Regions from separate parts of the Nocardia sp. NPDC050435 genome, predicted to be linked through region 1. Evidence: riboswitches for the same ligand, from Rfam matches in the RefSeq annotation. Region 1 holds a riboswitch; the other holds the start of a gene.
What was found. Region 1 has a riboswitch for thiamine pyrophosphate ahead of thiC (phosphomethylpyrimidine synthase ThiC). Riboswitches for the same ligand answer to the same signal wherever they lie in the genome.
Positions count from the first base shown of each region.

Region 2: it holds a riboswitch for thiamine pyrophosphate, as region 1 does, so the genes downstream of both, AB0I43_RS15550 (cytosine permease) here and thiC (phosphomethylpyrimidine synthase ThiC) in region 1, are expected to answer to the same signal.

Region 1 covers NZ_JBFAJW010000004.1:33,139-48,834, forward strand. Annotated here, with positions in the region: gene AB0I43_RS12660 (class I SAM-dependent methyltransferase) at 1-369, opposite strand, end outside; gene AB0I43_RS12665 (TetR/AcrR family transcriptional regulator) at 561-1,298, shown strand; gene AB0I43_RS12670 (TetR/AcrR family transcriptional regulator) at 1,302-1,982, opposite strand; gene AB0I43_RS12675 (epoxide hydrolase family protein) at 2,070-3,158, shown strand; gene AB0I43_RS12680 (SDR family oxidoreductase) at 3,266-3,889, shown strand; gene AB0I43_RS12685 (GTP-binding protein) at 4,049-5,194, opposite strand; gene thiD (bifunctional hydroxymethylpyrimidine kinase/phosphomethylpyrimidine kinase) at 5,304-6,149, shown strand; gene AB0I43_RS12695 (KasA/KasB family beta-ketoacyl-ACP synthase) at 6,152-7,393, opposite strand; gene AB0I43_RS12700 (TetR/AcrR family transcriptional regulator) at 7,433-7,990, shown strand; gene AB0I43_RS12705 (MFS transporter) at 8,030-9,592, shown strand; gene AB0I43_RS12710 (IMCp domain-containing protein) at 9,564-10,760, shown strand; gene thiC (phosphomethylpyrimidine synthase ThiC) at 10,739-12,376, opposite strand; TPP riboswitch at 12,383-12,483, opposite strand; gene AB0I43_RS12720 (VOC family protein) at 12,625-13,104, opposite strand; gene fahA (fumarylacetoacetase) at 13,164-14,348, opposite strand; gene AB0I43_RS12730 (homogentisate 1,2-dioxygenase domain-containing protein) at 14,345-15,541, opposite strand; gene AB0I43_RS12735 (exodeoxyribonuclease III) at 15,679-15,696, opposite strand, start outside.
Region 2 covers NZ_JBFAJW010000004.1:700,275-715,970, forward strand. Annotated here, with positions in the region: gene AB0I43_RS15525 (ABC transporter substrate-binding protein) at 1-86, shown strand, start outside; gene AB0I43_RS15530 (alpha/beta hydrolase) at 131-1,999, opposite strand; gene AB0I43_RS15535 (hypothetical protein) at 1,999-2,298, opposite strand; gene AB0I43_RS15540 (thioredoxin domain-containing protein) at 2,450-3,382, shown strand; gene AB0I43_RS15545 (DUF72 domain-containing protein) at 3,294-4,181, opposite strand; gene AB0I43_RS15550 (cytosine permease) at 4,198-5,568, opposite strand; TPP riboswitch at 5,564-5,679, opposite strand; gene AB0I43_RS15555 (methyltransferase) at 5,911-6,711, shown strand; gene AB0I43_RS15560 (metallophosphoesterase) at 6,763-7,605, shown strand; gene AB0I43_RS15565 (hypothetical protein) at 7,615-8,160, opposite strand; gene AB0I43_RS15570 (DUF305 domain-containing protein) at 8,338-8,967, opposite strand; gene AB0I43_RS15575 (hypothetical protein) at 9,051-9,656, opposite strand; gene AB0I43_RS15580 (hypothetical protein) at 9,722-10,288, opposite strand; gene AB0I43_RS15585 (methyltransferase) at 10,492-11,643, shown strand; gene AB0I43_RS15590 (Bax inhibitor-1/YccA family protein) at 11,782-12,657, shown strand; gene AB0I43_RS15595 (acetyl-CoA C-acetyltransferase) at 12,715-13,932, opposite strand; gene AB0I43_RS15600 (hypothetical protein) at 14,015-14,467, opposite strand; gene AB0I43_RS15605 (helix-turn-helix domain-containing protein) at 14,490-15,224, opposite strand; gene AB0I43_RS15610 (serine hydrolase domain-containing protein) at 15,418-15,696, shown strand, end outside.

The DNA.
Region 1 (15,696 bases):
GTCCTGCTCGACCGGGGAGTGCAGGAACTGCGCCGAGACCAGATCGAAGACGCCCTCGGGGAAGGTCCGCATCAGATCGTGTTCGGTCCAGGTGATGCGCGCGCCCACGCCCGCCTTCTCGGCGTGCGCCGCGGCCCGGCCCAGCGCGGTGGCCGAGATGTCGGCGGCGGTGACGGTCCAGCCCTGCTGTGCCAGCCAGATGGCGTCCCCGCCCTCGCCGGATCCGAGATCCAGGGCGGTGCCCGGGGTGAGGGCGGCGGCCTCGCGCACCAGCAGGGGGTTGGGGTTGCCGGTCCAGATCTGGTCGCGCTCCTGGTAGAAGCTTTCCCAGAAGTCCTGCGCGGACTGCGGCGGGGTGGTCTCGGTCATGCGGTGTCTCCTATTACCGGCGTTTTCGGCGTGCTCGGCCATGGTGCGCCGAGATGGCACCAATGCGCCACTTTTCTTGCCGTTTCAGCAACGATCCCGGCCTCGGACCTGCTCGTTCGGCCCCGGCTGCCGATCCGGAGAAACCGCCCACACCGGCCGGATCCGGGGCGCTGCTTGGTACGGTCGGTCTCGTGAGACACGGCGGGCAGCAGCGGAGCGACCGGACCAACGGTGTGGCCCCGCCCAAGCGCGTCGACGCGCGGACCGAACGGTGGCGCGCCCATCGGCTGAAGGTGCGCGCCGAGTTCGTCGACGCGGCCTTCCGGGCGTTGAACAAGTTCGGGCCCGAGGTCAGCATGGGCGATATCGCCAAGGAGGCCGGCGCGGCGAAACCCAAGCTGTACCGGCATTTCGAGGACAAGACCGACCTCTACAACGCCATCGTCGACCGGGTGCGCGACATGCTCTGGGATCGCATCGTCGCGGGCATCGATCTCACCCACGATTCGGCCCGGGAGCTGGTGCGCCGCGGCGCGGCCGAGTACGTGCTGGTGGTCACCGAGCACCCGAACGTCTTCCGCTTCATGCTGCACAGCCACTTCACCCAGCAGGCCGACGAATCCGAGCGGGCGCTGCAATCCGCCCGGCAGTCGGCGCGGCGCGCGGCCGAGTTGTTCGCGGGCCTGCTCGAGGACCGGATCGAGGTGGCCGGCATCGAACTGGTCACCTATTCCATCTTCGGCGCCGTCGCCTCGGCCACCGACTGGTGGATCGGCGCGAGCCGGGCGCAGGAACCGGCGCTGCCCGCCGAGCACTTCGTCGGCTACCTCGCCGAGAGCATCTACGCCTTGGCCGAGGCGAACGCGCGCCTGAACGGCATCACCATCAACGCGGATCTGCCACTGCACCAGGCTTTCTCGGCCGAGTAGGCGTCACGCCTCGGCCGCGCGCCCGCGCGGGTTGCGCGGCTGCCAGCGCCAGGCGAATTCGCCGGGTTGCGGTGCGGGGCCGGGTAATTCGTTGTCGGTGCGCGGGACGGCGATGCCGGCGACGAGCATGGCCAGGGTGCGTTTGCGCAGTTCGGCGGTGCGGGCTTTGTCCGGCATGTTCAGGGCCGAGCAAGCTTCCAGCACCAGGCCGAGATCCAGGGCGTTGACCTCGGGGCGCAGCCGCCCGGAGGCGTGCGCGCGCCGCACGAGTTCCTCGGTGACCGTGCCGGAGTGGGTGACGTCGGGCAGCATCGACTCGTCGGGGGTGAAGGTGCCGGCCAGGTGCACCGTCAGCGAGTGCACGTCGGCCGCCACGACGCGCTCCAGGAAACCGACCAGCCCCTGCCAGCCGTCCGGATCCTCCAGTGCGGCATCGGCTTCGGCGTTGTAGCGGCGCAGCCCGTCGTGACACAGCTTGCGCAGCAGCGCGTCCTTGCTGGGGTAGCGGCGGTAGAGCGCGCTGATGCCGACGCCCGCCTCGGTGGCGACGGCGGCGATCGGCGCGGTCGCGTCGGCGAGGAAGACGGTGCGGGCGGCCTCCAGGATCAGGCCGTCGTTGCGCGCGGCCTGCGCTTTGCGGCCGGGCAGGCCCTTGGCGGGTGGGGTGTCGGATGTTTTCGGCATGACTTCAGCGTACCACTTGAAACGGAACGATCCGTTCTGCTACGCTGAGAACAGAACGAAGCATTCCGTTTCAAAAGGAGCAATCGGATGAACGCCACCATCACCCCCTTCCGCATCGCCATCGACCAGGCCGATCTGGACGACCTGCAGGCCCGCCTGGCGCGCACCCGCTGGGCCGACCAGATCCCCGGCTCCGGCGACGCCTACGGCGTGAGTGTGGATCGGGTGCGTCACCTCGTGAACTACTGGCGCGACGGCTTCGACTGGCGCGCGGTGGAGCGCCGGCTCAACGCCTACCCGCAGTTCACCACCGAGATCGACGGCCAGAACATTCACTTCCTGCACGTGAAGTCGCAGCAGGACAACGGCTTTCCACTGATCCTGACGCACGGCTGGCCCGGCACCTTCGTCGAATTCCTCGGTGTCGTCGAGCCGCTGACGGCCGCGGGTTTCGACCTGGTCATCCCCTCGGTGCCGGGGTACGGCTTCTCCGGTGTCACCACCGAATCGGGCTGGAACGACCAGCGCATCGCCCGTGCCTGGGCGGAGCTGATGGCGCGGCTCGGGTATTCGAAATACGGCGCGGTCGGCAACGACGGCGGCGCGCAGATCTCGCCGGAGCTCGGGCGGGTCGCCCCGGATCACGTGGTGGCCATTCAGGTTTCGCAGGTCTACGCCTTCCCCACGGGTGATCCGAGCGAGCTGGCCGACCTGACCGCCGACGAGCAGCAGTCCCTGGCCACGCTGGACTGGTTCGTCAAGAACAAGATGGGCTTCAATATCCTGCAGTCCCAGCAGCCGCAGACTCTGGCGCACGCGCTGCTGGATTCTCCGGCGGGCTTGGTCGGCTGGAACGGCCAGCTGCTCGGCCCGGACGTGGACGACGATTTCGCGCTCACCAATATCGCCATCCACTGGCTCACCGGCACCGCGGGCTCGGCGATCCGGCACTACTTCGAGAAGGCGCAGGCCGAGCAGCCTGCGGAGCCGACCACGGTGCCGCTGGGGCTGTCCGGGTCGAACGGCGATTTCCACGGCATCCGGCGCTTCGCCGACCGGGATCACCGCAACATCGTCGCGTGGCGGACGCACGACGTTTTCACCCACTACCTGCACCATGTCGCCCCGGATCTGATGGCGAAGGAGATCACCGAGTTCTTCGCGCAGTATCGGTAGACCGTCGCTTATGTAGGCGAGACTCCGGACCATGGTTCGTCTCGTTCTCCGCTGATGTACTGGATTCATCAACAGCACAACAGCTTTGAGAAACAAGGAGAAACATCATGCGAATCGCAGTCTTCGGAGCCACCGGAACCGTCGGCCGGGTCGTCGTCGAGCAGGCGCTGCAGCAGGGCCACGAGGTCACCGCGTTCACCCGCAACGCGGCCAACGTCACCCAGCGGCACGATCTGCTGCGCGTCGTGGAAGGCGATGTGTACGACGCGGCCTCGGTCGAGCGGGCGGTCATCGGGCAGGACGCGGTGATCGTCGCTCTCGGTGACGACCGCAAGGGCCAGGTCCGCTTCGGCGGCACCAAGGCGGTCATCGAGGCGATGAACCGGACCGGGGTGAAGCGCCTGATCGTGCAGTCCAGCCTGGGAGTCGGCGACAGCCGCCCGAACCTGAACTTCCTGTGGAAGTACATCCTGTTCGGCATCGTGCTGCGCAAGGCCTACATCGACCACGGTCACCAGGAGGAGCTGGTGCGCGCCAGCGCGGTCGACTGGACCATCGTGCGGCCCGCCGCCTTCGCCGACGGCCCCGCCACCGGTACCTACCGCCGCGACTTCGGCCCGGGCGAGAAGGGCTTGCAGCTGAAGATCGCCCGCGCCGACATCGCGGCGTTCTACCTGGAGCAGCTGACCGACCCCACCTATGTGCGCCGCGCCGTGAGCATTTCGAACTGAGTGCGGCGGCCATGATCCGGCCGGCCCGCGCGCACGGACCGCCTGCGACCCGCGACCCGAAAGGGCGCGGGTCGCAGACGTTTTCCGGCCTGGGCTGTGCCGCCCCTCACGATCGGCGCAGCAGACCGGGGAGTACCCCGCGAGCGCGGAGCTACACCCTCAGGCGTGCTCGTGTAACGCACCCCACGCCGGGAAGGGATCCGGCAGACTGCGCCAGAGTGCCTGGCCGCCCGCGTATTCGGCGTCGGACAGCAGCGCCGAGTCGAGCAGTTCCCGCACCTCCTCGGCCGCCAGCCGCACCCCGATGAAGACGAGTTCCTGCCCCGCCGGAATCTCCAGTCCCGACCACCACGCCGCCGGTTCGAAGGTCAGATTCGGACCGGCCTGCGACCACACCGCGGCGAGCTCCGGGCGGCTGGCGAGCCAGCAGAAACCTTTGCTGCGCAGCATCCCGCGCAGCTGATCGAGCGCCGCGGCCAGGCGTTCGGGATGGAAGGGCCGGTCGGCGGTATAGGTGAGACTGCTGATGCCGTATTCCTCGGTTTCCGGAACGTGCCCGCCCGCGAGCTCTTCGGCCCAGCCCTCGGCCGCGGCCGCGACGACCGGGTTGTAGCGGCCGGTCCCCAATACCTCGGCCAGATCGACCGCACCCCGAACGGTCCGCAGCACCCGGGCCCGCGGGTTCAATCGCCGCACCGTCGCCTCCACCGTGCCCGCCGCGGTCGCGCTCACCAGATCGGTCTTGCTGATCAGCAGCACATCCGCGAATTCCACCTGGTCCACCAGCAGGTCCGCGATGCCGCGCTCGTCGCCCGGGCCGGCCTGCAATTCCCGGTCGGCCAGCGCCTGGCCGCGCACCACCTCGGTCAGGAAGGTGCTGGCGTCGACGACGGTCACCATGGTGTCGAGCCGGGCGAGCGAACCCAGGGAGAACCCGTCCTCGAATTCCCAGTCGAAGCTCGCGGCCACGGGCATCGGCTCGGAGATGCCGGTGGACTCGATCACCAGGTGATCGAATCGGCCCGTCCGGGCCAGCCGGCCCACGGCTTCCACCAGGTCCTCGCGCAGCGTGCAGCAGATGCAGCCATTGGTGAGTTCGACCAGCTTCTCCTGCGTGCGGTCGAGGTGGCCCTGCCCGGCGATCAGCGCGGCGTCGATGTTCACCTCGCTCATGTCGTTCACGATGACCGCGACCCGGCGGCCCGCGCGATTGGCGAGGATGTGGTTGAGCAGCGTGGTCTTGCCCGCGCCGAGGAAACCGGACAGCACGGTGACCGGCAGGCGGGTGTCGGAAGCAGCAGTCATTCCATAATGATAATGGTTTTCATTTAAGCGGCGCCGTGCGGGCAGGAACCGGCGGAAATCCGGGGACGCGGGGGTGTCGGGCACGGCGACTGGTCGTAGGGTCGGGGATGTGAAATTGCTGCCGCTTCCCGACCCGGGGCAGACCCCTGTTCGAGTCCTGACCATCGCGGGCACCGACTCCGGCGGTGGCGCCGGAATCCAGGCCGATTCGCGCACCATGGCGCTGTGCGGTGTGCACGCGCTCGTCGCGGTGGCGGCGGTGACCGTACAGAACTCGGTCGGTGTGAGCGGCTTCCACGAGATCCCGCCGGAAATCGTGGCCGATCAGGTGCGTTCGGTGGTCGGCGACATCGGCGTCGGCGCGGTCAAGACGGGCATGCTCGCCTCCACCGCCATCATCGAGGCGGTCGCCGCGGTCTGCCGGGAGGTGGGCATCGGTCGCGACGCCGCCGTTCCGCTGGTCGTCGATCCGGTCGCCGCCTCCATGCACGGTGATCCGCTGCTGCACGAATCGGCGCTGGACGCGGTGCGGCACACGCTGTTTCCGCTCGCCACCGTCGTCACCCCGAACCTGGACGAGGTGCGGTTGCTGACCGGCGTCGAGGTGGTCGACGACGCCAGCGCCCGCCGGGCCGCCGAAGCGCTGCACGCGCTCGGCCCGCGCTGGGCCATCGTCAAGGGCGGGCACCTGCGCTCCGCGCCGACCAGCACCGATCTGCTCTTCGACGGCGATCGGTTCCTGGAGTTCAGCGCGCCGCGCATCGAGACCGGCAACGACCACGGCGGCGGCGACACCATGGCCGCGGCCATCGCCTGCGCCCTGGCCAACGGCTACGAGGTGCCCGACGCGGTGGAATTCGCCAAGGAGTGGACCCGCCGCTGCCTGGCCGCCGCCTACGATCTCGGCGCGGGCCACGGGCCGGTCTCCCCGCTCTGGCGCCTGTCCGCGGACTGAGCTCACGCCGTCCCGAAGGCGAGCGCGACATTGTGCCCGCCGAAGCCGAAGGAATTGTTCACCGCGTAGTCGACACGCTGCGCGCGGGCCGTGCCCGCCACGATGTCCAGGTCGATCGCCGGGTCGCGGTGGTCGAGATTCAGTGTGGGCGGGACGATCCGGTCGCGCAGCGTGAGCAGGGTGAGGATGGATTCCAGCGCGCCGACCGCGCCGATGGAATGCCCGAGCGCGGATTTCGGCGCGTAGACCGACGCGTGCGGGGTGACCGCGCTGATCGCCGCGGCCTCGGAGGCGTCGCCGATCGGCGTCGAGGTGGCGTGCGCGTTGACGTGCCCGATATCCGAAACCTCCAGTCCCGCGGACTGAATCGCCTTGCGCATGGCGCGGGCCGCGCCGCTGCCACCGGGCTCGGAGGCCACGATGTGGTAGGCATCGGAGGTGATGCCCGCGCCCAGCACCCGGCCGTGGATCGCGGCGCCGCGGGCGCGGGCGTGCGCCTCCGATTCCAGCACCAGCAGCGCCCCCGCCTCCCCGAAGACGAAGCCGTCGCGGTCCCGGTCGAACGGCCGCGACGCGCGCTGCGGTTCGTCGTTGCGGGTGCTCATGGCCCGCATCATGGCGAAACTCGCGATCGGCACCGCGTCGATGTGGCCCTCGACGCCGCCGGCGACCACCACGTCGGCCTCGCCGGTGCGGATCAGCCGCCACGCGTGTGCGATGGCCTCCGAGCCGGACGAGCAGGCCGACACCGGCGCGAAAACGCCGCCCCGCGCGCCGATTTCGAGGCCGACGGTGGCGGCGGGACCGTTCGGCATCACCATCGGCACCGCCATCGGGGACACCTTCCGGTAGCCGCCCGCGCGCATCGCGTCGACCGCGGTGATGAGCGCGTCGGCTCCGCCCAGCCCGGTGCCGATGGCCACCGCGAGCCGCTCGCCGTCCGGTTCGGGCGCGCCCGCGTGCTGCCAGACCTGGCGGCCGAGCAGGAGCGCCAGCTGTTCGACGTAGGACATCCGGCGCTGTTCGAGCCGGGTCAGCTCCGCGCCGGGGTGTGCGGTGAGCGTGCCGCCGATGCGCACCGGCAGGTCGTACTCGTCGACGAAATCGCCGTGCAGCGGGCCGATTCCGCTGTGCCCGGCGAGCAGCGCGGACCAGGTGGCCTCGGCGTCGCCGGCCAGGGCGGTGGTCGCGGCGTAGCCGGTGACGACGACGTCCCTAGTTTCTGAAGCGATTGTTACAGTCACGAGGACATGGATACCTGTAGCACTCGCTACAGTCAACCCATGGCCCGCCCACTCGACCACGCCAAACGCGCCGAACTGCTCGCCGGTGTCATCGCCTACATCGCCGCGCACGGTCTCGCCGAACTCTCGCTGCGGCCGCTCGCCGCCGAGCTCGGCACCAGCTCACGCATGCTCATCCACTACTTCGGCACCAAGGAGGAACTGCTGGTGCAGGCGCTGGCCACGCAGCGCCCCGACATCGCCGCCGTGTTCGCCGATGTCTCCGGCGCGCCCGCGCTGCGCGCCCGGCTGACCGCCTTCTTCGAGGCCAACGTGTCCGGGGGCGGCTCGACCAGCGTCCGGGTGCTGCTCCAGGTGCTCGGCGCGGCCTGCGCGCCGGCCGGTCCCTACGCGCGCTACGCCCACGAGGCGATCGCCGTGTTCGTCGGCGCGCTGGCCGCCGCGCTGGCCCGTCTCGACTCCGTCGAGGATCCGGAAGCCGTTGCCACCCTGCTGATCTCCGGGCTGCGGGGCATCATCCAGGACCGCCTGATCACCGGCGACGTCGAACGCACCACCCGGGCCGCGCAGCGCCTGATCGCGCAGAACATCCGCTAGCCGAGCGTGGGTAACTTGATGTTTGCTGAATCTGGGTAAATGCTGGCATCGACGCGTCCGTTCCAGGAAGGGGTCGATGTGACGGCGAATGCGCCGGAGCGGAAATTCGGGGCCACGCGCTGGCTGATGCTGGCGGTGCTGTGCGCGAGCCTGCTGCTGGTCGCCATGGACGCCACCATCCTCAATGTCGCCCTGCCCTCGCTCATCGACGACCTGCACGTCGGCCAGCTCGCGCAACTCTGGATCATCGACGTCTACGGTCTGGTGCTGGGCGGCCTGCTCATCACCACCGGCGCGGTGGGCGACCGGGTCGGCCGGAAACTGTTGTTCCTCAGCGGGTTCGTCCTCTTCGGCGTCGCCTCCGTGGTCGCGGCCACCGCGCAGAGCGCGGGCCAGCTGATCACGGGCCGGGTCCTGCTCGCGCTGGGCGGCGCCATGGTGATGCCCTCGACGCTGTCGCTGATCCGCAACATCTTCACCGATCCCAAGGAGCGCACCCTCGCCATCGGCATCTGGGCGGCCGTCGCGGGCGCGGGCGCCACCATCGGCCCGATCGTCGGCGGCGTGGTCGTGGAGATGTTCGGCTGGGCGTCGGCGTTCTGGCTGAACGTGCCCGTGGTGGTGCTCACGGTGATCGCGGGCGCCTGGTTGCTGCCGGAGTACCGCTCGCCGCAGTCCGGGCGGCTGGACTGGCTCGCGGCGGCGCTGTCCATCGCGGGCATCGTCAGCCTGGCCTGGGGCATCAAGCACATCGCGAAAGGCGAGGCGGGCGCGCTGGATTGGGGTCTGTTCGTGCTCGCGCTGCTCCTGCTGGCCTGGTTCGCCCGGCGGCAGTTGCGCTCGGCCGACCCGCTGCTCGACGTGCGGCTGTTCCGCAACGGTCCGTTCCTGGCCGCCGCGCTGGCGACCCTGCTGGCCATGCTCGCCATCGGGGCGGCGCTGTTCCTGATCTCGTTGTGGCTGCAATACATTCACGGCTATTCGCCGTCGCAGGCCGGGCTGCGCACCATGCCCTCGGCGGTCACCCTGCTGGCGGCCTCGCTGTCCACGCCCTGGCTGATGCAGCGCCTGGGCGTGCGCGCGGTGCTAGCGATCGGGCTGGGCGCACTGGCCCTGGGCTTCCTCGCCCTGGCGCTGAGCCCGGAGCCGACCACGTATCCGGTGATCGCCCTGGTGTTGGCCACCTTCGGGCTCGGTGACGGCCTCGCCGTCACCGCGGCCGCGGCGGTGCTGGTCTCGGCGGTGCCGCCGGAACGCGCGGGTCAGGCGGGCGCGGTCTCGGAAACGAACTACGAGCTGGGTATCGGCCTCGGCGTCGCGCTGCTCGGCAGTATCCATGCCCGCGTCTTCACCGAGAACATGCCCGGGGCCGGGCTCCAGGGCGCCGCGCTCGAGCAAGCGCGCGGGTCGGTCGGCGGCGCGGCCGAGGTGGCCTCGGAGGTGGATCCGGCCACCCGCGACCAACTGGTGGCCGAGACCGGGCACGCCTTCGACGTCGCGCTCACCACCACCGCCTATATTTCGTCGGCGCTGGTGGCCGTGGTAGCCGTGGTGGCGGTGTGGCTGGTGCCGCGTGGATTTCGCATCACCGGCAGCCATTGACAAATTCGCATTTCTCGGGCAGTGCCGAAATGAATTGATTTGCAGTTCTCCAACGGTTATCGACAATTTGCCGATTCGTTTCCGGACGCCATTTGATCCCTGGTTGAATGACCAGGGGTTCCAGCCGAGTAATTCGAAGGGGAGACACGGACGATCGAATTCCATTGGAGGCATGATGGCCAGCAGCGCGAACGGAAAACCCACCCGCCGGACCGGTAGAGCGCGGACCACGATGCGCGTGGTCGGCGACGAGGTCCGGGCGCCCGTCACCGTCGAGCGCGTGCGCACGCAGCCGGACGTGCGGATCGTCGACAAGGTGGTGCGCCGGCGCGTGCGGATTCCGCGCCGGGTGGAGCAGCCGGTCGTCCGGATCGTCGACAAGGTCGAGAAGAAGCCGGTCCGGGTGCAGCGCATGGTCGAGCGGCCCGTGGTGGAAATTCAGGACAAGGTGCTGGAAAAGCACGTCACCGTCGAGCGCCGGACGCACAAACCGGTGGTGCGGATCGTCGACAAGGTCGTCGAGGTGCCCGTGCAGCAGATCCGGGAGCGGGTGGTCGAGCAGCCCGTGGAGAAGGTGATCCAGCGGATCGTGCAGAAGCCGGTCATCAAGATCGTCGAGAAGATCGTCGAGGTGCCCGTCGAGAAGATCGTCTACAAGGTCGTGCGGCGGCCGGTGGAGAAGGTCGTCCGGATCTACGAGGACAAGCCGGTCATCAAGATCGTGAAGGTGCCGCGCAAGGTGGTGCACCAGAAGGTGGTGGTCGAGCCGGTGACCAAGGTGGTCACCAAGACCGTGCGCAAGGTGGTCGAACAGCCGAAGGTGGTGCAGAAGACCGTCCACAAGACCGTGAAATGGGAAGTCGATCGGATCGTGGAAAAGCCGCGGATCAAGGAGAAAGTGATCACGCGCCCGGTCGAGCACTCGGTCGAGAAAATAGTGGAGCGCCCGCGCGTGAAAGTGCGGACCACCACCAGAAATGTGGAATGGGTTGTCGACGAGGTCGTGGAGCGCTCCACGCCGGTCCGCCGGTCCGGGCGGCGGACGGCCGCGCGCGGCACCGCGATCGAGCAAACGGTGCCGCGCACGGCCACGCCGGTCGTCAAACAGGCGGTGGAGCCGATGATCGGTAAGTGGCCGCCCTACCCTCAGGACACGACCGGCAGGTAGACCTTGCCGCCCTGCCCGGCGAACTCCGCGGACTTCTCCGCCATGCCCGCCTCGATCGCCTCCACATCGGTGAGACCCTGCCGCTCCGCGTACTCCCGCACGTCGGCGGAGATGCGCATGGAACAGAACTTGGGGCCGCACATCGAGCAGAAGTGCGCGGTCTTGGCCGGCTCCGCGGGCATGGTCTCGTCGTGGTACTCGCGCGCGGTGTCCGGATCCAGCGACAGCGCGAACTGGTCACGCCAGCGGAATTCGAAACGGGCCTTGGACAATTCGTTGTCCCGGTCCTGCGCGTGCGGGTGCGCCTTGGCCAGGTCGGCCGCGTGCGCGGCGATCTTGTAGGTGATCACGCCGACCTTCACGTCGTCGCGATTCGGCAGTCCCAGATGCTCTTTCGGGGTGACGTAGCAGAGCATCGCGGTGCCCGCCTGGGCGATGATGGCCGCGCCGATGGCGGAGGTGATGTGGTCGTAGGCCGGGGCGATATCGGTGGCGAGCGGGCCCAGCGTGTAGAAGGGGGCCTCCTCGCAGAGTTCCTCCTCCAGCCGTACGTTCTCCACGATCTTGTGCATCGGCACATGGCCCGGGCCCTCGATCATCACCTGCACGCCATGCGATTTCGCGATCTTCGTGAGCTCGCCGAGGGTGCGCAGCTCGGCGAACTGCGCCTCGTCGTTGGCGTCGGCGATGGAGCCGGGGCGCAGCCCGTCGCCGAGGGAGAAGGTGATGTCGTAGCGGGCCAGGATCTCGCAGAGTTCCTCGAAGTGCGTGTACAGGAACGATTCCTGGTGATGGGCCAGGCACCACGCCGCCATGATGGAACCGCCGCGCGAGACGATGCCGGTGACGCGCTTGGCGGTCAGCGGGACGTAGCGCAGCAGCACGCCGGCGTGCACGGTCATGTAGTCCACGCCCTGCTCTGCCTGCTCGATCACGGTGTCGCGGTAGATCTCCCAGGTCAGCTTGGTCGGATCGCCGTTCACCTTCTCCAGCGCCTGATAGATCGGCACGGTGCCGACCGGGACGGGGGAGTTGCGCAGAATCCACTCGCGGGTCTCGTGGATGTTCTTGCCGGTGGACAGGTCCATGATGGTGTCCGCGCCCCAGCGGGTCGCCCACACCATCTTCTCCACCTCCTCGGCGATCGAGGAGGAGACGGCGGAGTTGCCGATATTGGCGTTGATCTTGACCAGGAACTTCTTGCCGATAATCGTCGGCTCCAGTTCCGGGTGGCGGTGGTTGGCCGGGATCACCGCGCGGCCGGCGGCGACCTCCTCCCGCACCAGTTCGGCCGGGACGCCCTCGCGCGCCGCGATGAAGCGCATCTCCGGGGTGACGATGCCCTGGCGCGCCCAGGCCAGCTGGGTGGGGGGTCCCTCGACCTCGGGCTTGGTCCAGGTGTCGCGCAGCTTCGCCAGGCCCGCCTCCAGATCGATGGCGGCGGTGTCGTCGGTGTACGGGCCCGAGGTGTCGTACACGTCGAAGTGCTCGCCGTTGGTGAGGTTGATGCGCCGCACCGGAATTCGCAGCTCGTCCACCTCGAGGTAGTGCTTGACGCTGCCTTCGATCGGCCCCGTGGTGACGGTGTCGATGGTTTCGGACGTGGTGGTGCCCATGATGTCTCCCTACGCCGGCATTACCCGGTCAGGTTCATACGGTCGACGGCCCTGAGCGCCCGGAATAGGGCTAGCCGTCCTCTCAGCCCGCTGGTGCGAGCCCCCGTTCGGTGTGCAGTTTTCCGGCCCGACCATACCCGTCCGCTACCGTCCGGCACGCACCGAATGCCGGATTCCGTGCGATCCGCACAACCGCGCCAGCGGATCTCCGAGGGGTGCTCGGAGGATCCGCCACCCCGCGCGCGGCGTCAGCTTCCCGTGTTCTCGTAGGCGTCGCGCATGGCCTGCACGTCGATCTTGCGCATGCCGAGCATGGCCTTGGTGGCGCGGTCGACGGCGGCCTGGTCGCCGACCAGCAGCGCGTTGGCCTCGGCGGGCCAGACCTGCCACGGCACGCCGTACTTGTCGTTGAGCCAGCCGCATTCGATCTCCTGGCCGCCGTCGGCCAGCAGCGCCTCCCAGAGCCGGTCCACCTCGGCCTGGCTGTCGCAGTTGATCAGCAGCGACATGGCGTGGGTGTAGCTGTAGTCGCCGCCGCCGTTGATGGCGGTGAAGCGCTGGCCGGCCAGTTCGAAGTCGACGGTCATGACCAGTCCCGCCTCGCGCGGCCCGGCCTCGCCGTAGCGCTGCACGTCGGTGATCTTGGAGTCGGGAATCAGCGAACAGTAGAACTCGGCCGCTTCCTCGGCCTGCGTGTCGTACCAGAGGTTGGTGACGATCTTCTGCATGACGAATCCTCCTGATCGGGTGCACGGATCTCTGTCTTGACTACCCGGGCGCCCCGAATTCATCGCCCGGGCGCGCCGTGGGCGGGCCGGATCCGGCCGCGGACTTCGCCCAGTCCGAGGCGGCGCCGGTCCGGGCCGGGTGCCGAGGCGGTGAGGACGATCTCGTCCCCGTCCTCCAGGAAGGTGCGTTTCTGGCCGTTGACCCGCACGGGTTCGGTGCCGCCCCAGGACAGTTCGATGAACGAGCCGCGCTCATCCGGTGCCGGGCCGGAGATGGTGCCCGAGGCGTAGAGATCGCCGGTGCGGGTGGCCGCGCCGTTGGCGGTGAGGTGCGCGAGCATCTGCGCGGGGGACCAGTACATCCGGGAGTACGGCGGGTAGGCGACCGCCGCGCCGTCCCAGTGCACGGTCAGCGCGATGTCCAGGCCCCACGGGTCGGCGGCGCGCAGGTAGGGGAGCGGGTCCGGGGTCTGGGCGGGCAGCGGGATCCGGGCCGGGGCCAGGGCGGCCATCGGGGTGATCCAGGCCGACAGCGAGGTGGCGAAGGACTTGCCGAGGAACGGGCCCAGCGGCTGATACTCCCAGGCCTGGATGTCGCGGGCCGACCAGTCGTTGACCAGGGCGACGCCGAAGACGTGTGCGTCGAAGTCGGCGATGTCGATCGGGCGGCCCAGCTCGGAACCCACACCGACGACGAACCCCAGCTCCGCCTCGATGTCCAGCCGCGCGGACGGGCCGAAATCCGGTGTGCCCGAATCGCTCCGGCGCTGGCCACAGGGCCGCACGATATCGGTGCCGGACACCACCACGGTGCCCGCGCGACCGTGGTATCCGACCGGCAGGTGCCGCCAATTCGGCAGCAGCGGTTCGGAATCCGGCCGGAAGAGGCGGCCGAGGTTGGTCGCGTGGTCCAGGCTGGCGTAGAAGTCGACGTAGTCGGCCACCTCGATCGGCAGCTTCAGGGTGACCTCGGCCAGCGCATGCACTGCCGCGTCCGGTATCTCGGCGGCGGCCAGGCCGCACACCCGCTCGCGCACCTCCTGCCAGCGCTGTGGCCCCTGCGCCAGAAAGGGATTCAGGCTCGGTGCGGCGAAGATCGGATCGTCCAGTGCCGCAGCCAGATCGATGACCGACGCACCCAGCCGGACGCCGACCCGATAGGGTCCGCGCGCCGGCGCGAACACGCCGTAGGGCAGATTGTCCGGGCCGAACAGCGAATCCGGCGCCACCTCGATCCGCGTCATCGCGGCCCCCGCCCCGACCAGGTCCACGCATAGTCCGGATCTTCACAGGCCAGGGCGCCCTCCCCGAGTTCCAGCGGCCGGAAGGTGTCGACCATGACGGCCAGCTCGTCGAACGCCTCCAGCCCGATGCTGCGCTCGTAGGACCCGGGCTGCGGGCCGTGCGCGTAGCCGCCGGGATGCACCGAGACCGAGCCCTGGCCGATGCCGGAACCCTTGCGCGCCTCGTAGTTTCCGCCGCAGTAGAACATGATCTCGTCGGAGTCGACGTTGGAGTGGTAGTACGGCACCGGAATGGACAGCGGGTGGTAATCCACCTTGCGCGGCACGAAATTGCACACCACGAAGTTGATCGCCTCGAAGGCCTGGTGCACCGGCGGCGGCTGGTGGATGCGGCCGGTGATCGGCTCGAAATCGGCGATGTTGAAGGTGAGCGGATACAGGCAGCCGTCCCAGCCGACCACGTCGAAGGGATGCGTCGCGTACACCATGCGGGTGCCCGCGACCTGACCGCCGGGGCGATGCTTGACCAGCACCTCGACCTCGCCGCCGGTCTCCAGCAACGGCTCGGCGGGCCCGTGCAGGTCGCGCTCGCAGTACGGCGCGTGCTCGAGCAGCTGGCCGAATTTCGAGAGGTAGCGTTTCGGCGGGGTGATGTGGCTGCTCGCCTCGATCGTGTACGCGCGCAACGGTTCCGGACCGGACGGCAGCCAGCGGTGCGTGGTGGCGCGCGGGATCAGCACCTGGTCGCCCTGGCGGACGGGCAGCGGGCCGAAGACCGTCTCCAGCACCGCCGCGCCCGATTCGACATAGACGAGTTCGTCGCCGATGGCGTTGCGGTACAGCGGCGACGGCTGCTTCGCGACCACGTAGGAGATGCGCACGTCGGCGTTGCCGAGGAGCAGCCGGCGCCCGGTCACCACGTCGGTCACCGCCGGGACGTCGCCCGGGAACAGCTCGTGCAGGCGCAGATGACGGTGCCGCAGTGGATGATTCGGCGTGGTGCGCTGATCGGGCAGCTCCCAGACCGTCGCGTCGACGATGGCGGGTGGCAGGCCGCGGTGATAGAGCAGTGAGGAATCCCCGGAGAAGCCCTCCTCGCCCATCAACTCTTCGTAGTAGAGGTTGCCCTGCTCGTCGCGATGCTGGGTGTGCCGCTTCGGCGGCACCGAACCGACCTGCCGATAGAACGCCATGCCCGCATGGTAGTGAGCGGCTCCGAAATCTGTCAGCATATCGACGGCCAGGCTGGCAATCCGTCAGATTTCCGGCCTATAACTCGAATATTTGCCTATCAACTGCCACGTATTGTCGGCCGGTTCCAGCCGCTGTGTCAGTCGGTGAACTCCGC
Region 2 (15,696 bases), 670 kb from region 1:
TCGCCAATGCCGGGCGTTCGGAAAAGGTGAAGAAAGCCGAACTCGCCTGGAACGGCCTGTTCGATTTCGAAGGAATCGAGAAGTAGGCGCTCGGGGGTCTGCCACGGCAGGCCCCCGAACACCCGGTAGCTCAGGACACCAGGATTCTCGGCCCGAGGTCGGGGTTGTCGGTGACGCGGGGGTCGGCGTAGGGCTGCTTGCCCAGCCGCTGGGCCGCCAGCGCCGCCGCGAGATCGGCGACCTCGTCCTTCAGGTCGCCGTCGTCACCGAGATCGATGTCCACCCAGTCGGTTTCGATGCCGCGCTCCACATACGCGTGCACTTCACCGCCGGAGATGACGCCCGCGATATTGCGGAATGCCGTGGAATTCGGGTCGTCCCAGTACTTTCCGTGCCCGTCGGTGCCGAACACGGGTTCCTGCTTGCCGTCGCCGTTGTAATCGGCGTAATAGCCGGTATCGAGACGGGTGACGCCGGGCAGCTCGTCCGGATCGGTGCCCTGCGGATGACCGCCGTGCGGGTTGCGCTCCGGAATGCCCGGCAGATCCAGCCAGGACGGCAGCCCGGTGTCGCGCGGCGCGGACTGGGCGGCGCCGATCAAATCCCCGGGGGCCGTCATGGCGTAGCGCTGCACGGCCGCGTTCGGGTTCTGCCACGGCTTGTCCTCGACACCCGTGCCCGCCGAGGAGGCGTGCAGGATGCGATCGGCGCGCAGGCCCTGCTGCTCGGCCGTGCCGACGATCGAACCGCCGTAGGAATGGCCGACATAGGTGACCGGGGTGCCCGGCGCCTGCCGCGCCACCTCCCGGTCGACCTCCTTGCCGAACTCGACCAGTTTGGGCGCCATGTCCGCGGCGTACCGCGGATCCATCGCACCCGACGGCCCCAGATCCTGCGGGAAATCGCCCTCCATGTAGAGGAATATCGGGCCCCCGGTCTGATCGGCCAGGTTCCAGGCCGCGGCCTGGTTGGACGCGGCGCCGTCCAGATTCGTCGAGGTGCCCGGCACGTAGACGCCGACGCCCTTGGTGTCGGCGGTGAACTCGCCGACCATCTCGATCATGTGCCCGCTGCCCTCGTCGGCCCGGAACATGACGAACTTGCGGTCCACCTTCGTGTCGGCGGCGGGATCGACGCCGGCGGTGCGCACCAGGGCGAGTTCGGGCTTGCGGTCGGACTCCGAAACACCCGGCACCCGGTCGGTTTCGGTCGGATCGTCGATCGGCTCCAACAAACTCTCCAGCCGTCGCACCCGGTTTTCGTCGGGGTTCGGTTTGTGCTTCTCCTGCTGGATCGCGTTGCGGAGATTGATCTCGTTGGCCGCGATGCGCACCGGGAACGGGACGCCGTGGAGATTGCCCATGACGTCCGGATTCGCGAGCACCAGCGCACGGAGGTCGGCCGGGCTCAGCTGCGCGATCGCGGCCGCCCGCTGGTCGGCCGTCATCGCGGCCAGCTGGGTCACCACCTCGTCCGGGTCGCGGCGGGTGCCCTGGAACAGGATGTCCTGCTGACCGTCCCGGATCGCGGCGAGATCGGCCTGGATGGCACGCAGCCGCTCGCCGTAACCGCCGTCGACCCGCTCGATCTGATCCAGGCCGGCGAGGATATTGAGCTGGAAGACACCGGCTTCGGTGTTCGCGCTGTCCGGGTGGGTGACATATCCGGCGTCGTCCACCACGCAGCCCGCGGTCTGCGCGGCCGCGCGCTGGGCCAGCACATAGGTGCGGGCCGTGTCGAATTCGCGGTGCGCGTCGGTGGCCTCGTCGGCGAACTGCACCAGCAGGCCGCGCACCTCGTGCGCGTGATCGATCTCCTCGTTGGTGCGCCGCCAAGCCGCCTCCCTGGCCTGGCCGCGCCACTCCTGCGCGGCGTCCACCGCCCGGGCGGAGTCGGTGAGCGAATCGAACAGGGCCACCGCGTTCTCGTCGGCGATCTTCGCCGCGCGCAGCAGCCCCTCCAGATTCCAGCCCGCCAGCTGGGTGAACGTCGGCCGCATCAGCGCGCCTCCAACTTCGTGAACTCCGCCGCGATCTCGGCGTCGCGCTCGGCGATATTCCCCGCGAAGCGGTCCAGCAGATCCGCCATCGTGCCGAACCTGGTCGCGATGGCGGCCGCGGCCTGCCGTGCCGGATCCGCGCTCTCGCGCACCGCGGCCAGCACCGCGCTGCCTTCGCCGCCGGCCTCGGCCAGGGCCGACCACACCAGGCCCGTCAGATCGCCGGCCTCGCGCCGCCAAGTCGCGGAAATGTTCGTCAACTGCTCGGGCCGTACCCCGAACTGCGCCTCGTCGCCCACAACTCTCCCTGCGTCATCGCCAGACCGGTGTGCTCACTCTTCTTCGACGCAGCGCGGCCGAGATCGGTTCCACCTTCCGCGAGAGCCCGCCCGGGAGACCGTGCCGCTGATAGAATTCCGGTCTTGTGCGCCGGCGCTGGGAGGGGTTCGGATGGAGCACGATCACGAGTTCACCGTCGAATTACCGGAATCGGGAATCTACGTAGTGCGGCTGCTCGAGGGCGTGCGGCTCGCCGAAACCGAGGGCGGATTCGTCGGGCGCTGGGCGGCTTTCGACCTCGAGGCCGGGGGCGCCGACGCGGCCGAGGTGCACCGCGCGCTGCTGGACGCGTTGCAGGAACAGCTCGGCGCCGGGCCCGGTTCGCCGGAGTTCGGGGTCTTCGCCGAGTACGTGCGCGCGCACGGCACGCGGCTGTCCGAGCAGGAGGCGCTCGCGCGCGAGGCCGCGCAGTTGCGCGAGGTCCAGGTGCGCTGGCGCGTCACCGACGACGAGCAGTACGTGGTCCGGCTCTGGCAGGATCTCGAGGTGGGGCGCGACGGCGAGGTCGTGCTGGCCCGCGCCTTCGACCTGACCGGTCAGGGCCCGCAGCTGCGCGCGGCGCTGCAAGCGCTGACCGAGGCGCTGAACACGGCCGCCGGCAAGCACGAGCAGCCGGGCCCGCGCTACGACGAGCTGACGGCGTGGGTGCGTGCGCACGGCACGGCCGTCGCCGCCGACGTGCTGGCCCAGGAAGCCCGCGACCACCAGATCTATCTGGCCGCACGCGATCAGCTGACCGCCATCACCCCCGACGACATCGCCGCCGAAAGCTCCACCGGCGTCCCGCTGCTCGTCGACTTCTGGGCCGAATGGTGCGGGCCGTGCCGCCAGGTGACGCCGGTGCTGGCCGAGCTGGCGGGGCAGTGGGCCGGCCGGGTCCTGATCCGCAAGATCGATGTGGACAAGTTCGAGGGGATCTGGGAGCGCTACAACTTCCGCGGCATCCCCGCGATCCTCATGTTCCGCGACGGCGTCGAGATCCACCGGGTGATCGGCTTCGGCGGGAAGAATCATCTGGTCGCGGAGATCGAGCCGCATCTGTGAGCCGGGCGCGCAGCGCGAGCGCGTCGCGAGGCGCCATCACCTTGGCGTCGTTGTCGAAGTAGGCGTACACGTCGCCGTGGCGCGCCCACTCGCGAATCTTGGCGGCCCACAGGTCGAGTCCCTCGTCGGTGTAGCCGCTGACGTAGAGCTCCTCGTGGCCGTGCAGGCGCACGTAGGTGAAATCGGCGGTCGTCTCCTCGAGGAACGGGAACTTACCCGCCGTGTCCGCCACGACCAGCGCGACCCCGTATTTCCGCAGCAGAGCCGGGAATTCGGGGGTGTCGAAGCTGGGGTGCCGGACCTCGAGGGCGTGCCGCACCGGCCGGTCGCCGCCGGCGTCGAGCCAGGCGGGGTCGACGCGTTCGTCGTGCCGGCTCGCGATCTCGGCGGCCGCGGCCGTGCTGTGCGGCAGCCGCGCGCAGAAATCACCGAGCAACTCGGCGTCGAAGGCGAGATTCGGCGGCAGCTGCCACAGCAGCGGCCCCAGCTTGGGGCCCAGCGCGAGCACCCCGGAGGCCAGGAAGTTCGACAGCAGGGTGTCGCCGTCGCGCAGCCGTTTCATGTGTGTGATGAAGCGGCTGCCCTTGACGGCGAACACGAAATCGTCCGGGGTCTGCGCCGCCCACTTCTGGTAGCTGGCCGGCTTCTGCAGCGCGTAGAACGACCCGTTGATCTCTACCGAGTCGAGTTGCCCGGCCAGATAGGCGAGTTCGCCGCGCTGTGGCAACCCCTGCGGATAGAACACGCCCCGCCACGGCGGGTACACCCAGCCCGAGGTGCCGATCCGGATCTCGCCCATCCGACCATGGTGGCAGCTATCGCGGCGTGCGCGCGCTCGCGACGCGGCCGACCAGCCAGGCCACCAGGCCCGCCGCCAGGAACGACAGCAGCGAGGCGCTCATCCACGCCTGCTTGGTGAAGCCGAGGGTCTCCTGCACCTGGATCCAGAAGCGGGTCCAGGCGCCCGCGTCGCCCGGGTTGATCAGCTGATAGACCGACAGGCCGACCAGCCACGCGAACACCATGCCCCAGCGCGAGGGCGCGTCCGGCTCGGTGTTCCAGGTTCCCTTGGCGCGCAGGAAGAAATCGGCGACCAGCACGCCCAGCAGCGGCACGAACACCGAGCCGATCAGGCCGAGGAAGCCGAAGTAGTCGTCCATCCGCAGCCACAGCGCGAGCAGGGTGATCAGGACGCCGAGGCCGATCGACAGGATCCGCCGGTCGATGCGCGGCCACAGGTTCTGGATCGAGATGGCCGTGGAGTACACGTTGGCGAAGGACTGATCGGCCTCCCGGAACACCAGGATGAAGAAGAAGAAAGCGCCCAGCGTGACGTGCAGGAACGGTCCGTAGACGCCGCTGTCGCCGGTGGCCAGGGCGAGCGCGAGCAGCCCCAGGATGTAGGCGACGATCTGGGTCAGCGCGTACGAGCCGCTGGCCGCGCCGAACGCCGCGCGGGTGCTCTTGGAGTGCCGGGTGTAGTCGGCGGCCACCGGCATCCAGGAGATGGAGACGGCCAGCGCCGCGTCGGTGGCGATCCAGAAGAGGTTCCAGTCGACCCCGAACGGGCCGCTGCCCTTCGGGCCGGGGTTCGTGGTCAGATCCGGGATACCGGCCCGGAAGAACTGAATGTAGAACCAGGCCAGCGCGATCACCACGCCGACGGTGACGAAGCGGCGCAGCATCCGCACCGAACCCAGCGGCCAGATCGTCAGGGCCGTGGTGATCAGGCCCGCCGCCACCACGTAGAGCCAGCGCGGGCCGCCGCCGAACAGCTCCTCGGCGGCGCTGCCGATGACGATCAGTTCGAAGGTGCCCCAGCCGATCAGCTGGGCGATGTTCAGCACCGTCGGCAGGTAGCTGAGCTTCGCGCCGAACAGTCCGCGCAGCAGCACCATCGCGGGTTTGCCGGTGCGCGCGCCGGGCACCGCGGCCAGGCCGAGCATGAGCCCGCCCAGCAGGGTGCCGATGATCATCGCGAGAATGCCCGCCGCGATGGACAGTTGCAGCGCACCCTCGGTATTCGGGGCCAGCACCGTGTAGGCGCCGGAGAACGCGAACAGGCTGACGCCGAGATTGGCCCAGAACGCGCTCTGATCCCAGAACGACAGCACCCGGGGCGCGGGCTCGTCGAGGGTGAGCGGCGCCTCGTGCGCCGGAGTTTTCGAGGTGGAAGAAACAGACATGTGTCGAGCACTTTCCCTACGCCGGCATTACCCGAACAGGTTCATGCGGTCGGCGGAGCGTTGAGCCCGCCCTCTCAGCCCGGCCGTGCCCGAGCTCCCGCGGTGGTTGGTTCGGCCGAATAGTACACGTGTCCCGCGCATTCGTGGGATGTCTCGTCGTCCCTGCCCACCAGGGTCGCGGGCCTTTGTGCGGACCACCGATCGGTAGGCTGCGCGGGTGCTGCCGGGGTGGAGGATTCGCCGAACCCGGAGCGGAACCGATAGCGGCGGATTGGGGCTTGTTTTCGCGCGGCGCTGGGTTTCCTATAGAGGTACCAACGTCGACGTTCGGGGGTAGTCCTGATGCGCGCCGCTCCGGTCCATGGTGAATACGTCTTCGACAACGACAGTGACAAGGCCGCCGAACAGTTCGGCCTGCTCTGCGAACTGCTCAACCGCCACACCGTCGGCACACTCCGGGCGACGGGGGTGACCAGCGGCTGGCGCTGCTGGGACATCGGCGCCGGCAACGGCGACATCGCGCACTGGCTGGCCGCCGCCGTCGGGCCGACCGGCACCGTGCTGGCCACCGATCTGGAACCGCACCACATTCCGCCGCACGAGAGTCTGGAGATCCGCCGCCACGACGTCCGCGCCGACGCGCTGCCCGGCACCTTCGATCTCATCCACGTCCGGCTGGTCCTGATGCACCTGCCCGAGCGCGAGGCCGTGCTGCGCCGGCTCACCGCCGCGCTGGCGCCCGGCGGGGTGCTGGTGGTCTCGGATTGGGATGGCCCGCAGCGGGATTTCGTCATCACCGCCCCCGATCCGGAGGCGGCCGCCGCCGTCACCCGCTTCGCGCAGGCCATGCACGCCCTGGCCGACCTGGTGGGCGTCGATTTCTCCTGGGCTCGCCGCGCGCCCGCCGTCTTCCATGAGGCGGGGCTGGCCGACGTCCGGGCCACCGGCGTCGGGGAGATCTGGCCCGGCGGCAGCCCGGGCTGCGCGCTGTTCCGGTTGCACACACTGCTGCTGGCCGGTCCGCTCAGCGCGGCCGGTCTGGCCCCGGGTGATCTGGACACGCTGCGCGAGGCGTTCACCCGCCCGGACCTGCGCCTGTGGTCGCTGCGCATCTACACGACGACGGGCCGCGCCGCCGCCTGACCAGCCGGAAATAAGGATGCCGCCCGGTCCGCGAGCTGCGATGATTGCCGGATGGGGAGCGTTCTGATGACCGGGGATCTGCACGGCAACACCACCCACGCCGTGCACCTGTTGGACGTCGCCGCGCGTCAGGAGTGCGAAAAGCTCTTCGTGCTCGGCGATTTCGGCGCCTGGGAGCACACCGCCGCCGGTCGGCGCTACTTCGACGTCGTCGACCGCACGGCGCGCAAGAAGCAGGTCCAGGTGTATTTCCTGGACGGCAACCACGACAAGTCGGCCCTGGTGCACGAGCTCTACGGCGCCGAACCCGACGACGAGGGTTTCCTGGTGTGCCGGCGCAACATTCGCTACGCGCCGCGCGGCCACCGCTGGACCTGGGCGGGCACCCGGTTCGCGGCGTTCGGCGGGGCCTACTCCGTGGACAAGGCCTGGCGGCTGGCCGCCGAGGCGCACCGGGCCTGGAAAGCCGAGCGCCGCAGGCAGTTCGGCTCGGGCCGCCGCCCGGTGACCGAGGGCACCCTGTGGTTCCCGGAGGAACAGATGACCGACGCCGAATGCGAGGCCCTGCTCGCGGCCGACAGTTCGCCGGTCGACGTGCTGCTCACCCACGACAAACCGCGTGCCGCCGAACCGGATTGGAACCGCAAGAACCTGCCCGAGTGCCTGCCGAACCAGGATCGGATCCAGCGCGTCACCGAGGCGCTGCGGCCCCGGCTGCTGCTGCACGGCCATCTGCACTACCGCTACACCGACCAGATCGGCGACACCCGGGTGGAAGGGCTGGGCGCGGATCCGGAGGCGTCGGGGCCGGCGGGCTACGAATCCGCCGACTCCTGGCTGGTGCTGCCGCTGCCGTACGCGCCGGAGCGCGCCGCCCGGCTCGAAATCGCCTGAGCCGGGCCGCTATCCGGCCAGGCAGGCGTCGCGGGCGGTGTTCTTGCTGGCGTTGAACTTGTCCACCGAGGCGTTGAGCGCGTCGACGTTCACCCGGCGCTCCACGTTGTCGGCGACGGTGTTGCTGTCGTCCCGGTAGGTCCGCAGCGGATCGGCGATGCGCGGCGGCAGTTCGGGCGCCAGCTTCGCGGTGAGCTCGGTGGCGCCGCTGCGCAGCGTGTTCACCGCGTCGGTGGCCTTGGCGTCCACATCGGCGGCATTGGATTCACCGGCGTCGATGTAGGCGTTGAAGGAGGCGATCGACTTGGCGGTCACCGCGGCGAAGGTGTCGCAGGCGGCTTCGATGGCCGAGGCCACCGCGGCCGCCTTGGACGAGGAGGCCGCGATCGAGGAGGAGATCGAGGAGGCGGTGACCTCGGAGGTGTAGGAGGCCAGCTCGGTCTGATTGGCTTGCGCCGAACCCGAGATCTGTTGGGAGCAGGCGCCGAGGAAGATGATGCCGATCGCGGTCGCGGCCGCCGTGGCGGCCAGGCCGGCGCGCTCTAGTCGTCGCATCGTGTACGCCTCTCTCATTCCTCGGGGAGCCCGACCGATGACGCAGCGCGGTGCGCGAATCGGACGTTTCGACGGTACTGGGTCGGCGGCGTTCCCGTCAGGTGGGTCGCCAACCGAGACCGGTCCGTACCCCGCAGGGCCCGGGACCGGCTGGTCCCGGGCCGGGCGCGGCCCAGGTCAGCCGGGCAGACCGGCGAGCATGCCGTTCATTGTGTCGATCTCGGCGCGCTGGGCGGTGATCACTGCGCGGGCCAGCGCCACCGACTCGGGGTTGACGCCGTTCGCGATCTCGGTGTCGGACATCGCGATCGCGCCCTGGTGGTGCTGGATCATCATCTCCAGCCACTGCCGGTCGAACGCCGTGCCGGAGGCGGCGCGCAGCGCGTCGAGCTGCTCGGCGGACATCATGCCGGGCATGGTGGCGCCGTGCCCGCTGTGGTCGCCGGACGCGCTCGGCACCGGTTTGCCGAAACTTTGCAGCAGCGCGCTGATCTGCTGCATCTCCGGCGCCTGCGCCTGTTCCACGGCCGTCGCGAGCGCGAGCAGCTGCGGATTCTGGCTGCGAGAGGGCACCAGCTTCGCCATCTCGACAGCCTGGGCGTGGTGCGGATACATCCCTTGCAGGAAGGCGATATCGGCGTCGTTGAAATCGGTCCGGGCGCCCGGCGCGGCCGGCGCCGCCGCGCTGGTGGACGTCGCGCCGTGGTCCATGCCGGGCATCGGGTCGGAGTCGTCGGTGCCGCAGCCCGCGGCGATCAGGCCGATCGCGGCGACGGCGAGGGTGATTCGGGTACGACTGGTGAACATGGCTGTACTCCTGGGGAATTAGAGGTGATTCGGGTGGGCCGATCCGTCGCCGGCGCGCAGGGCGCGGCGCGGGCGAGTGCCCATCAGATCCGCAGAATCGACAATTCGGCCAGGGATAGGACAGTCCAGGGCGGCGGGCGTTCCCGCTCGGCCCGCCAGTGCCACGGCAGTCTCGGACGGCCCGCCGCCCGCTCGACGGCCACGTAATAGAGCAGAACGAGCAGCAGCGCCGAACCGAGCGCGGTCAGAATGAACACGCACCCGTGCAATCCGGCATGCCCGGTATCGCAACCCGCGCCACCGCACGCCGGTCCCGAGTGCGGGGCCGCAGGGTAGCCCGAGCCCTGCGTGGGTGTGGCCGCAGTGCGCCCGGAATCCGTCGTGGGCGCGTGGACGGCGTGGCTGGATTCCGTCGCGACTGCGATTGCGGCCGTGGGGTGGCCGAAAACCGGCGCGAGCGCGGGTCGGTCGGAGTCTTGCGCGGGGGCGTCGTGGCCGGAGTCGCTGACGGGCGCGGGCAGGCTGTGCCCGTGTTCGCTCGCGGGGGCGGCGTGCTCGGCGTGTGAACCGCCGGAATGGCCGACCGTGAAAACCCCCGCGTGCATCGCGACGATGCCCGCGAGCAGGGCCAGCACCGCGAGCAGCCGGGTGGCCCCGGACGCTCGAAGCAGTGGATGCTGGTCGACCACGGGCCCGAGTGTAGCCACGCCGCGCGCGGCCTCGCAAATACCCCTAGCCCGTATCGGGCCTGGGCCTATCGGGTCGCGATATCGATCACCAGGCGGGTCGGATTGCTCAGGGTGCTGACGGTGAAAGCGGGCCGATCGGCCTGGACGCCGATGAAGGACTGGGTGGTGCCCTCGTAGACCGCGCTGCCGTAGACCCCGGCGATGCCGGGCGCGCCCGGGTCGGTGGCCGGGTCGGGTCCGGCGTACGGCTCGACGCCGCTGTCGAACGGATAGGCCGAGCCGGTGATCTGCACCTCGAGGATCGACCGGCCGGCCACCTCGACGGCCTTGCCGCTGCCGTCCTGCACGGCGCGGTCGGCGTATTGCACGGTCCAGCCCGGGGCGCCGCGGCCGCCGAGGTCGTAGACGACCCGGTCGAAGCCTGGTTGTGGCCCGATCCGGATACCGGTCACCGTGAGGCCCGCGTCACCCGACGGCGCCTGGCGCTTGGGCAGCGCGTCGCCCGGGACCTGGGCGGGGGCGTCGATGAACGTGCTGGTGGTGTCCGGGGACGTGGTTTCCGTGCCGCGGTTGTCGCAGCCGGCCAGCAGGGTCGCGGAGACCGCGATCAGCACCAGCATCGTGTTACGCATGGGACTGATGTTAATGATCGGAGCCCGCTTCGGGGGGATCAGCAATCGTCGTGTCGCGCAGCTCCTTTCACACCTGTTCCAGTATGACGAATTGCAATGTGAGGCTTGGCATTTCAAAGCTCGCGAAAATCTCCGGAAAACCGATCGGGCCGATTGGCCGGGGTGAATGAGACATTCGGGCAACGATCTAGCACACTTGACGTGTGGGAGATGTCGAGGATGTCCTAGGCCGGCTGCGGCGGTATCCGGACGTGGAGGCGCTGAACCTCTACGCCGTCGATGCCGCGGACCGGCTGATTCTCGATGTCGCGGGCGAGCACCTCTTCGCTGAACATAGCGGAAAGGTTGCTGTCGTCGGCGACAGTTACGGCGCGCTGACGCTCGGCGTCATCGCCGCGCACGATCTACGCGACGTCCGCGTGCACCAGGACCTCTACACCGGGGAACTCGCGCTGGCCAACAACGCCCGCACCCTCGGCCTCGCCGATCGCTATGTCGCGCACGGGCTCAACGAGAAGTTGCTGGCCGACGCGCGGGTGGTGCTGCTGCGGCTGCCCCGCGTGCTGTCCGGGCTCGCCGAGGTCGCCGACGCCATCGCGCGCTACGCCGACCCGGAAGTCGTGGTGATCGCGGGCGGCCGGGACAAATACCTGACCAAGTCCATGAACGAGGTCCTGGCCGAATACTTTTCGGAGGTGCGCGCCAGCCGCGGTCGGCAGAAGTCGCGCACGCTGCAGGTCTCGGGCCCGAAACCGGTGGGGGAGCCCCGGTTCCCGATGGTGGAGCGGATCGAGGATCTCGCCCTGGACGTGGTCGCGCACGGTGCGGCGTTCTCGGGTGCGCGCCTGGATATCGGCACCCGATTCCTACTACAACACCTGCGCCTGATGAAGCCCGACGCCCGCGACGCCATCGACCTCGGGTGCGGTACCGGCATCCTCGCGGTCGCCCTGGCCAAGGCGCGACCCGGCATCCGGGTGGTGGGCACCGACCAGTCCGCCGCCGCGGTCGCCTCCGCCCGGGCGACGGTGGCGGCCAACCAGGTCGACGACCGGGTCACCGTGGTGCGCGACGACGCCATGTCCTCGGCCGCGGACAACAGCGCCGACCTGGTGCTGTGCAATCCGCCGTTCCACGTCGGGGCCGCGGTGCACACCGGGTCCGCGATCAAGATGTTCGTCGAGACCGGCCGGGTGCTGCGCCCGGGCGGCGAGCTGTGGACCGTCTACAACTCGCACCTGAATTACCGTGGCGTGGTGGAGAAGATGGTGGGCCGCACCGAAGTGGTCGGGCGCAACCGGAAGTTCACGGTCACTCGGTCGGTCCGTGGCCTGCATGACGCCCGGCAGCGGTAGAGTTCGGTCCGATATGTCCGACTCGGGTAAGCCCCACCTGGGAACTTGCCAAGGGCCGGAGACGTTGAACAAGGCAGTTGGCATTCGAGCACCCCGCTCGAGCGGCAACAGCAGCAACGACTGAAGAAAGGGACGCAGTTGCGTACCACGAGCAATCCGGTCTTCAAGAACCTGCCGAAGCAGCAGGGTGGCGGTGGCTACGCCAACTTCGGCCAGGGTATGCCCGGTGCCCCCATGGGCCAGCCGTACGGCAACCAGTACCCGCCGAACCAGTACGGGCAGCCCGGGCAGTACCAGCCCTACACCCCGCCGGCGCCGGCCACCCGGTCGCTGACCATCGACGACATCGTCACCAAGACGGCCTTCACCCTGGGTGTGCTGTCGGTGACGGCGCTGGTCTCCTACATCCTGTCCGCGAGCAGCACCGACAACGCGCTGGCCTTCCCGCTGATGCTGGTCGGCCTGATCGGCGGCCTGGTGCTGTCCCTGGTCGCGATCTTCGGTAACAAGACCGATAATCCGGCCATCGTGCTGTCCTACGCGGCCTTCGAGGGCCTGTTCCTCGGCGCCGTCTCGTTCGTGTTCGCCAACATCATCAGCGTCGGCGGCACCGGAATGATCGCCCAGGCGGTGCTCGGCACGTTCGGTGTCTTCGCGGGCATGCTGGTCGTCTACAAGACCGGCGCCATCCGCGTCACGCCGCGCTTCACCCGCATGATCATCGGCGCCACCATCGGCGTCGTGGTGCTGATGCTGGGCAACCTGATCGCCAGCTTCTTCACCGACGGCGGCTTCGGCCTGCGCGACGGCGGCCCGATCGCCATCATCTTCAGCCTGGTCTGCATCGCGATCGCCGCGTTCAGCTTCCTGCTGGACTTCGACGCCGCCGACGACCTGATCCGCGCCCAGGCGCCGGAGAAGGCGGCCTGGAGCGTCGCGTTCGGCCTGACCATCACCCTAGTCTGGCTGTACCTGGAGATCCTGCGCCTGCTGAGCTACTTCAACAACGACTAGCGGTAGACGAAAGGGCGGCCAACCGGATCCGGTTGGCCGCCCTTTCGGCGTTCCGAACTAGGAGAGGCGCTCGATGACCAGCGCCATGCCCTGGCCGCCGCCGACGCACATGGTCTCCACACCGAACTGCTTGTCGTAGGTCTGCAGGTTGTTGATCAGCGTGGTGGTGATGCGGGCGCCGGTCATGCCGAACGGGTGGCCCAGCGCGATCGCGCCGCCGGAGACGTTCAGCTTGTCCTCGTCGATCTTCAGTTCCCGCGCCGAACCGAGCACCTGCACCGCGAAGGCCTCGTTGATCTCGAACAGGTCGATGTCGCCGACGCTCTTGCCGGCCAGGGCCAGCGCGCGCTTGACGGCTTCGATCGGGCCCAGGCCCATGATCTCGGGGGACAGGCCGGAGACGCCGGTGGACACGATGCGCGCCAGCGGGGTCAGGCCCAGCTCCTTGGCCTTGGTGTCGCTCATGATGACCAGCGCGGCCGCGCCGTCGTTGAGCGGGCAGCAGTTGCCGGCGGTGATGGTGCCGTCGGGCCGGAAGACCGGCTTCAGCCCACTGACGCCCTCCAGGGTGACGCCGGCGCGCGGGCCGTCGTCCTTGGACACCACGGTGCCGTCGGGCAGGGTGACCGGGGTGATCTCGCGCTCGAAGAAGCCGTTCTTGATGGCCTCCTCCGCGCGGTTCTGCGAGCGCACGCCCCAGCGGTCCTGGTCCTCGCGGGTGATGCCGGTCAGCCGGGCCACGTTCTCGGCGGTCTGGCCCATGGCGATGTAGGCGTCGGGCAGCAGGCCGTCCTCGCGCGGGTCGTGCCAGCCGACGCCGCCCTCGGCGGTCTTCGCGGTGCGCGCCTGGGCCTCGTCGAACAGCGGGTTCTTGGTGTTGGGCCAGCTGTCGGCGGAGCCGTTCTTGTAGCGGGAGACGGTCTCCACGCCGGCGGAGATGAAGATGTCACCCTCGCCGGCCTTGATGGCGTGGAACGCCATCCGGGTGGACTGCAGCGAGGACGCACAGTAGCGGTGCACGGTGGTGCCCGGGACGGTGTCGTAACCGAGCTCGACCGCGACGTTGCGCGCGATGTTGAAGCCCTGCTCGCCGCCCGGCGAGCCACAGCCCAGGATGAGGTCGTCGATCTGGGTGGGGTCGAGAGCCGGAACCTTCTCCAGCGCGGCGCGCACGATCTGCACGGTGAGATCGTCCGGACGCATGTCCACCAGCGAGCCCTTCATGGCGCGGCCGATGGGCGAGCGAGCGGTCGAAACGATAACTGCCTCAGGCATGAGGGCTCCTTCGGTACTGCGGCGTGGCGAGCTCAGTTTTGTACTGGCGCTTCTATGTGTACCGAACTCGTGGATGACGAAGTCAGGCAGGTACGTCGAAAACGGCGCGGGCGGGGATACTCGCGCTGTCGGTGGTGACGACGACCTCGACGCGACCGGGCCCGGTGTCCTGGAACAGCGAGTAGAGAATGCTGCCGTAGATGCCCACGACGACGCGGTTGACGTAGGCGCCCGTGGCGCCGGTGTTCAGGTTGCGCCACTCGACGGTCGTCAGCACCTCGCACAGCGGGGCCAGGGGATAACTGCCCGGCCCCACCCCCGCCACCGGATCGGCGCGCATATTGAGAATCGCGCGACCCGGCCACTGCGCACTGGTGTCGGCCCAGGTGCGAATGCTGGTCCAGCACAGGCCACCGTGCGCCATGGTGGGAACCTGCGGGAACTGGGTGGTAGCGGCGCCGGCCGTCGCGGCGGGCGCCAGCGCCAGGGCCGCTGTCGCGATCAGGGCGGCACCGGCAAGGTTGAGCTGCCTCATGTTTCGGAATACTAGGTGCCGATCACGCCTGGAGCGTGGATGTGCCGTTCGAACCGGCGCCGGGTTCGGCGTGTAGCAGCGCCCGCCCCTGCTCCGCGGCCTGGGCGATGCTCTGCGACACGAAATCCAGGAACCGTGCGATGTTCTGCAGCCGGACGGCCGCCGGGGTGCCGTCGCCGAGAATGCCGACGCCCTGGCGCGCGAGGTCGACCAAGTGCGCGGTGTTGTGCGCGCTGGCCATCATCGACTGGAAGAACACGTCGTTGTCCACCACGTAGCGTTCGCGGCGGCGCTCGTCCCGTTCGCGGCGCACGTGACTCAGCCCCTCCAGCATGGTGATCGCCTTGGACACCGAGGCCGGACTGACCTGCAGCCGCTGCGCGAGATCCGTGGCGGTACGCCCGCCGCTGTCGGTGACCGTCAGACAGGCCAGCACCCGGGCCGTCATCCGCGGCAGGCCGGACTGCATGAAGACCGTGGCGAACATCTCCTCGTAGGCGCGCACGGCCTCGGCGTCGCGGCCGCCCGGCAACGGGCCCTTGGACACGGGCCGGCGGCGCCGGTGGCCGCGGTGCTCGGTGGCGTACTGGGCCAGATCGGCGCGATAGCCGGTGGGGCCGCCGTTGCGCAGCACTTCCCGGGTGACGGTCGAGGTCGGCCGGCCCAGGCGCCGCGCGATCTCCGCGTAGGCGTCGCCGTCGGCCAGGCCGAGCGCGATCTGCCGCCGTTCCTGCTGAGTCAGTCGGCCTCCGGGCATCGGCTCACCGTAGCGTTGCCGCTCGGCTCATTGCAACGGTCATCCCAAGATGCGATTGCATTGAAATTACACTCATTGCAACGATTACATGGCTCTGAACAGTATTTATCCGCATTGGGTGCAACATCAAAGTCGATGAATCAGGAAGGTCGACGTAGCGTTTTCCGAAATCGGAAACTACGAGGGAGACCTGATGAAGGAAACGAACACCACCGGCTTCTCCGCAGCGGGCCTGCGCAGACTGCACGATGTCTTGGCGGCACATGTCGAATCCGGAAAGATCCCGGGATTGGTCGCGCTGATCAGCCGCGACGGCCGGACCCACGTCGAAGCCCTGGGGACCATGCGGCACGACGGCGGCGCCGCGATGCGCCGCGACACCCTGTTCCGGATGGCGTCCACGTCCAAACCGGTCACCACCGCCGCGGCGATGGTGCTGCTCGACGAGTGCCGGCTGCGGCTCGACGATCCG